2 linked regions of the Larkinella insperata genome follow. The protein of the gene in region 1 interacts with the protein of each later gene in a pairwise test. Links are inferred from orthologs where the notes say so. Each region holds a gene or a part of one and is shown in the gene's direction. Other genes may lie near its edges.

Region 1 (3,209 bases):
TAGCAGCTTGCGCAGCTTCCGGATCTTCTGCAACGTCTGCGGAATAAAGGATTGACCGCCAAAGCCCGGATTGACCGACATGATCAGGATCAGGTCGAGGTTGTCCAGCACGTCGGCCAGCAGCTCCACCGGGGAGTGCGGGTTCAGCGCCACGCCCGCTTTGCAACCCGTTTCCCGAATTTGCGTCAGGGTACGGTGCAGGTGCGTACTGGCTTCCAGGTGAACGGTAATGGTGCCGGGCCGATCGGGATGGGCCGCCCCCGCTTTGGCAAACGCATCGATGTACCGTTCCGGCTGAACAATCATCAGGTGAACGTCTAGGGGTTTGGTGGCGTGGCGATTGATGGCTTCGCAGACCGGAATACCAAACGAAATATTGGGAACGAAAACGCCGTCCATGATATCCACGTGAATCCAATCGGCCTCCGAACGGTTCAGCAATTCAACATCGCGTTGCAGGTTGGCAAAATCAGCCGCCAGAATGGATGGCGCAATCAGGGGTGGCGTCATGAAACAGATTTATCAGTTAACGTTTGGGTCTGCCTTGGCAAAGTTGGCACCAAAATTAAGGGTTTTTGTCCGAACAATTCGGTAATCATGGCCAACTTAGTAAAGGAATTGTCTGGAATGTCTTCTAATTTAGCCCGACAAAGACAGCATACGTCCAGTTTTAAAATACATGAATCCACAGGAAAGAATTGCCGAGCTGACGGATCGGCTGAACTATTATAACTACCAATACTACCAAAACAGTATTTCGGAGGTGGATGATTTTACCTTCGACAAACTGCTGGAAGAACTTGCGGCTCTGGAAAAGCAATACCCGGAATTCAGCCGGCCCGATTCGCCCACGCACCGCGTTGGGGGCACGATCAGTAAGGAATTTGCAACGGTTTACCACCGGTTTCCGATGATGTCGCTGGGCAACACCTACTCGGAAGCGGAACTGACGGAGTTCGACAACCGGGTGCGCCGGGGCCTTCACGATGCGCCTTACGAATACGTCTGTGAGCTAAAGTTCGACGGGGTGGCCCTTAGCATGACCTACGAAAACGGGGTGCTGGTGCAGGGAGCAACCCGGGGCGATGGCGTCCGGGGTGACGATATTACGTTCAACGTGCGAACCATCCGGACGCTGCCGCTGAAAGTGACCGATCCGGGCGTGCCGGCCTTGTTTGAGGTGCGCGGGGAGGGTTTTCTGCCGCTGGCCGAATTTGAACGGATTAACAAAGAGCGCGAAGACATTGGCGAACCGCTGCTGGCCAATCCGCGCAACGCGGCTTCCGGCACGTTCAAACAGCAGGATTCGGCCGCGGTGGCCAAACGACGGCTGGATTGTTATCTCTACTCGTTTCTGTCGGAACCGGAAGTGTTTCAGACGCACGAAGAAAGCCTGATCGCCATGAAAAACTGGGGCTTTAACGTGTCACCAACCTGGCGGAAATGCGCCACCATGCAGGAAGTGTTTGCCTTCATCAACGAGTGGGAAACCCGGCGGTATGAATTGCCGCTGGCGACCGACGGTATTGTGATCAAAATCAACCGCTACGACCAGCAGCGCGAACTGGGCTACACGGCCAAAAGTCCGCGCTGGGCGATTGCCTTCAAATACAAGGCTTTAGCGGCCAGTACAACGCTCAACAGCGTTTCCTACCAGGTGGGGCGCACCGGCGCCGTAACGCCCGTAGCCAACCTCAAGCCCGTGTTGCTGGCGGGAACGGTGGTGAAGCGGGCATCGCTGCACAATGCCAACGAAATTCAGCGGCTGGGGGTGATGTTGCACGATACGGTTTTCATTGAAAAAGGGGGGGAAATCATTCCGAAGATTACCGGCGTTGATCTGACCCAGCGTACCGATGCCGTCGAACCCATTGTTTACCCCACGGTTTGCCCGGCCTGCCAGACGCCCTTGATCCGCAAAGAAGGGGAAGCGCATTTTTACTGCCCCAACGAAAAAGGCTGTCCACCGCAGCAACAGGCCCGGTTTGAGCATTTCATCCAGCGCCGGGCGATGAACATTGAGAGCCTGGGCGAAGGCAAAATTGAGTTGCTGATTGATCGGGGGCTGGTGCGTAGTCCGGCGGATTTATACGACCTGAAGGCCGAGCAACTCCTGGGGCTGGAAAAAGCCTACAATGACCGCAACGGCGGACCGTCTGAAACCGGAAAAACGCGGGTGGTCAGCCTGCGGCAGAAATCGGTCGACAACATCCTGACGGCCATTGAGCGGTCCAAGGCGCAACCGTTTGCCAATGTGCTGTTTGCGCTCGGCATCCGGTACGTGGGCAACACCACGGCGGAAAAGCTGGCCGATTATTTTGGCAACATGGACGCCTTGCGGACGGCATCGTACGAAGCGCTGCTGGGGGTGCCCGAAGTGGGCGACCGCATTGCGCAGAGTCTGGTGGCCTGGTTTGCCGATCCCGAAAATCAGGTGTTTATTGAACGGCTCCGGCTGGCGGGTTTGCAGATGGAAACCGACCGGGTGGCCGTCGAGAAGAAAGGCGAGTCGCTGGTGGGGAAGACGTTTCTGTACACGGGTACGTTTGCCAACTTTTCGCGCGAAGAACTCGAAAGTGAAATCGAAGCGCACGGCGGCAAACTACTGAGCGGGGTTTCCAAAAAGCTCAACTACCTGATCGTGGGTGAAAACGCCGGTCCGTCGAAAGTCGAAAAAGCGCAGAAGATGGGCGTCACCCTGATCGGGGAGGATGAGTTTCTGGCGATGGTAAATGTTTAGGAATGACAGAAAAACCGTACCTTTGTCTAAGTTCCGTTTTACTTATTCCTTCTAATCCAGAAAACAAGTAGATGAATACTCGTTTCCACGGCGTTGGGGTCGCCATTGTAACCCCGTTTAACGACGACATGACCGTTGATTTCGACGGGTTTGGTCGGGTCGTTCAGCACATTTCCGACGGCGGTGTCGATTATGTTGTGCTGCAAGGTACCACGGGCGAATCGCCCACGGTGACAAAAACGGAAAAGAAACAGTTGCTTCAGTATTTAAAGGAAAATAACCCGAAGAAATTACCGATCGTCTACGGCGTGGGTGGCAACGTTACGCCGGAGGTCGTTGCGTCGATGAAGGAAACGGATTTCGAAGGCGTCGATGCCATTCTTTCGGTTTGTCCTTATTACAATAAACCCGGCAAACGCGGGGTGATCGAACACTTCACGCGCATCGCGGATGCCAGCCCGGTGCCGGT
Region 2 (3,830 bases), 890 kb from region 1 along the record:
CGACATGAAACTGACGCCGACGGGCTTTGCCCTGACGTTTACGCAGCCCCTCGATGCGGCTACGGCCCGGCAAGTCGCTAATTTCCAATTTAAACGGTATTACTATGAATACCACGAAGCCTACGGTTCCAAGCAGTTTGATGTGCAGCCGGTGGCCGTGACCAACGCCGAACTTTCACCCGATGGCAAGACCGTCACGCTGAAGCTGGCCGACCTCAAAGCCGGGTACATCTACGAACTGGAACTCGGCAAACTCCGCTCAACTACCCAGCAGAACCTCATGGGACGGCTGGTTTGTTACACGCTCAACCGACTTCAGCGAAATACACAGGCGAATCCGTAAGAAAAACGCTACTTTTGCGAGTGTGAAGTTATTTCGCAGAGTCTAGCGGAGAGAAGGAGAGTTAAGCGGAGCCTCCGCTAATCGCTATTTAACTCCGCGAAACGACTTATATTAAAAGCATTAGCGCCAATGTCCGAATACAACCATAAGAAAATTGAAGAAAGCTGGCGGGCGTTCTGGGAAAAGAACCAGACGTACCGCACCACGAACGACGCTGCCAAACCGAAATACTACATCCTCGACATGTTTCCGTACCCGTCGGGGGCCGGTTTGCACGTCGGGCACCCGCTGGGCTACATTGCTTCCGACATTGTGACCCGCTACAAACGGCTGAAAGGCTTCAACGTGCTGCACCCGATGGGCTTCGACTCCTTCGGGCTGCCCGCCGAGCAGTACGCCATCCAGACTGGCCAGCACCCGGCCATCACGACCGAACAGAACATTGCCCGCTACATCGAGCAATTGAAAAATATTGGCTTCAGCTACGACTGGAGCCGGGAAGTCCGCACGTCAGACCCGACATTCTACCGGTGGACGCAGTGGATTTTTATGGAATTATTCCGCAGTTGGTACAACAAGGAAACCGACCGGGCCGAACCGATTGAAACGCTGATCGCCCGGTTTGAAACAGCCGGTACGAGCGGAATTCAGGCCGTGGCTGATGAGGATGTTCCTCACTTCACCGCCGACGAATGGAACGCCAAGTCCGAACGCGAAAAATATGAGATTACGCTGAAATACCGGCTGACCTACGTGGCCGACGCGGTGGTGAACTGGTGCGCGGCTTTAGGGACGGTTCTGGCCAACGACGAAGTGAAAGACGGGGTGTCGGAGCGGGGCGGTTATCCGGTGGAGCAGAAACTGATGCGGCAGTGGATGATGCGCATTACGGCCTATGCCGACCGTTTGCTGACGGGGCTGGATACCGTCGACTGGTCGGATTCGCTGAAGGAACAGCAACGCAACTGGATCGGGAAGTCGACCGGTGCGGAGGTAAGTTTTCAGATTGAGCACCGCGTGGAGCGCATCAAAGTGTTTACCACGCGGCTGGACACCATTTTTGGTGTGTCGTTTATGGTGCTGGCGCCCGAACACGACCTGGTGCCGGGGCTGACCACGCTGGAGCAAAAGCCCGCCGTGGATGCCTACGTGACGGCGGCCAAGATGCGCTCCGAGCGCGACCGGATGGCGGACGCCAAAACCGTTTCGGGCGTGTTTACGGGCAGCTATTGCATCAACCCGTTCAACGGCGAACGTGTACCCATTTACTTGGCCGACTACGTGCTGGCGGGGTACGGAACCGGGGCCGTGATGGCCGTGCCGTCGGGCGACCAGCGCGACTGGGCGTTTGCCAAGCACTTCGATCTGCCAATCATCCCGATTCTGGACGCGCAGAAAGAGATTGATAAACAGGCTGACAATACCAAAGAAGGCCGGTACATCAACTCCGGAATGGTGAACGGTTTGACGTATGCCGAAGCCCTGCCGGTGCTGGTGCAGTTTCTGGAAGAACACGGCATCGGAAAAGCCAAAATCAACTACCGGATGCGCGACGCCGTGTTCAGTCGCCAGCGGTATTGGGGCGAGCCCGTTCCGGTGTATTTCAAAGACGGCCTTCCGTATTTGCTGGATGAAGCCGAATTGCCGCTGGAATTGCCCGCCGTTGATAAATACCTGCCAACCGAAACCGGCGAACCGCCCCTGGCCCGCGCCGAGGACTGGAAATACAAAGGAGAATTTGAATACGAATTGAGCACGATGCCCGGCTGGGCGGGTTCAAGCTGGTACTGGTACCGCTACATGGACCCGCAGAACGAAAGCGAGTTTGCCGATAAAGCCGCCATCGACTACTGGCGTGACGTGGATTTGTACGTCGGTGGCTCCGAACACGCGACGGGCCACTTGCTCTACAGCCGTTTCTGGAACAAATTCTTGAAGGACCGGGGCTACGTACCGGAAGAAGAGCCGTTCAAGAAGCTGGTTAACCAGGGCATGATTTTGGGACGGTCGAATTTTGCGTATCGATTCTCGCAAACGAAAGATGTTCATTTAGCTGTAGATGAAGATGAATTTGTTGTAAAAGGGAAAGAGAAGCCCGCAGATTTATTCGTATCACACGGTATCTTTAAAAAGTTAGACGGTAATTCTAACGTTGCAGAAGCCACAGATTTGTTCAAGAAAATAATTGTTGAACAACTAGGAGAGGAATATCTAAGCCAACTCGATTTTGAACCCTTCTCTGGTAAAACTATTCAAGGATTTCCTGGAACAACATTAAAGTTTGCGGACATCCATGTAGACGTTAATATAGTTGAGAATGATATTCTTGACGTAGAAGCATTTAAAAATACACGTCCAGATCTAGTTAATGAAGGGGCTAAATTCCTTCTAGAAGACGGCAAGTACATCTGTGGGGTTGAGATCGAGAAAATGTCGAAATCGAAATTCAACGTCGTCAATCCCGATACGATTGTAGAACGTTATGGTGCTGATACCCTGCGGTTGTACGAAATGTTCCTCGGGCCGCTAACCGACGCTAAACCGTGGAACACGAACGGCATCGACGGGGTGTACCGCTTCCTGAAGAAGTTCTGGCGGCTGTTCTACGAAGAACCCACGGAGAAGACGCCCGGCCGCTGGCTGGTGACCGACGAAAAACCGACGCCCGCCGAGCTGAAAGTACTGCACAAAACCATCCGGAAAGTGGCCGAGGACATTGAAAACCTGTCGTTTAACACCTCGGTGAGTGCGTTCATGGTCTGCGTCAACGAACTGTCGACCCTGAAATGCAACAAAAAGGCGGTATTGCAGGATCTGGTGGTGATCCTGGCTCCGTTTGCGCCCCACATTACGGAAGAACTCTGGGCGGCACTGGGCAACGAAGCCGGAACGCTCAGCTACGCCGAATTCCCGACCTTCAACCCGGCTTATCTGGTGGAAGACACCATCGAATACCCGGTGCAGATCAACGGGAAAGTCCGTACGACGCTGGCGTTTTCGGCGGATGCGGCCCCGAAAGATATTGAAAACGAGATTCTGGCCAACGAGGTGGTGCAGAAGTGGCTGGAAGGAAAAACGCCGAAGAAAGTGGTCGTGGTACCGAAGCGGATTGTAAACGTCGTCGTTTAATCCGGCGGATCAGAACCGTTGTTTTTTCGAAATAGACCGTTCAATGGAGCATTCTGTGACACCGGGGCAATCCGGCGAAACCGTTAAAATTCTGACGTATAACCTCAACGGCATCCGGTCGGCGCTGAGCAAGGGGTTGATCGATTGGTTGGCGCAAAACCCGTTCGACATCCTTTGTTTTCAGGAGGTCAAGGCCACGCACGACGTGGTAGACCTGCTGCCGTTTGAAGCGTTGGGGTACAAATACCACTGGCACGCGGCCGAAAAGAAAGGCTACAGTGGGGTAGCGACGTTTGCCAAACTGCCGCCCGATCAGGTGGTGATGGGGTGCGGCATTCCAGCCTACGACTGCGAGGGC

Evidence for each region.
Region 2: the proteins of ligA (region 1) and OQ371_RS18650 interact in binary tests that used the Escherichia coli proteins (3 or more experiments, as listed by UniProt). The link is inferred for Larkinella insperata from one-to-one orthologs.

The regions. Positions count from the first base shown.
Region 1 is NZ_CP110973.1:5,487,664-5,490,872, reverse strand. Bases 324-3,209 are described here. They hold ligA (NAD-dependent DNA ligase LigA), read left to right. Parts: upstream 324-679; coding sequence 680-2,740; downstream 2,741-3,209. Other genes in these bases: dapA (4-hydroxy-tetrahydrodipicolinate synthase), read left to right, coding at 2,812-3,209; rpe (ribulose-phosphate 3-epimerase), read right to left, coding at 324-510. Outside these bases: more of rpe, read right to left, coding at 1-323. UniProt on the Escherichia coli protein: DNA ligase that catalyzes the formation of phosphodiester linkages between 5'-phosphoryl and 3'-hydroxyl groups in double-stranded DNA using NAD as a coenzyme and as the energy source for the reaction.
Region 2 is NZ_CP110973.1:4,595,155-4,598,984, forward strand. What follows is about bases 166-3,672. They hold OQ371_RS18650 (leucine--tRNA ligase), read left to right. Parts: upstream 166-472; coding sequence 473-3,472; downstream 3,473-3,672. Other genes in these bases: OQ371_RS18645 (PQQ-dependent sugar dehydrogenase), read left to right, coding at 166-343; OQ371_RS18655 (exodeoxyribonuclease III), read left to right, coding at 3,516-3,672. Also shown: more of OQ371_RS18645, read left to right, coding at 1-165; more of OQ371_RS18655, read left to right, coding at 3,673-3,830.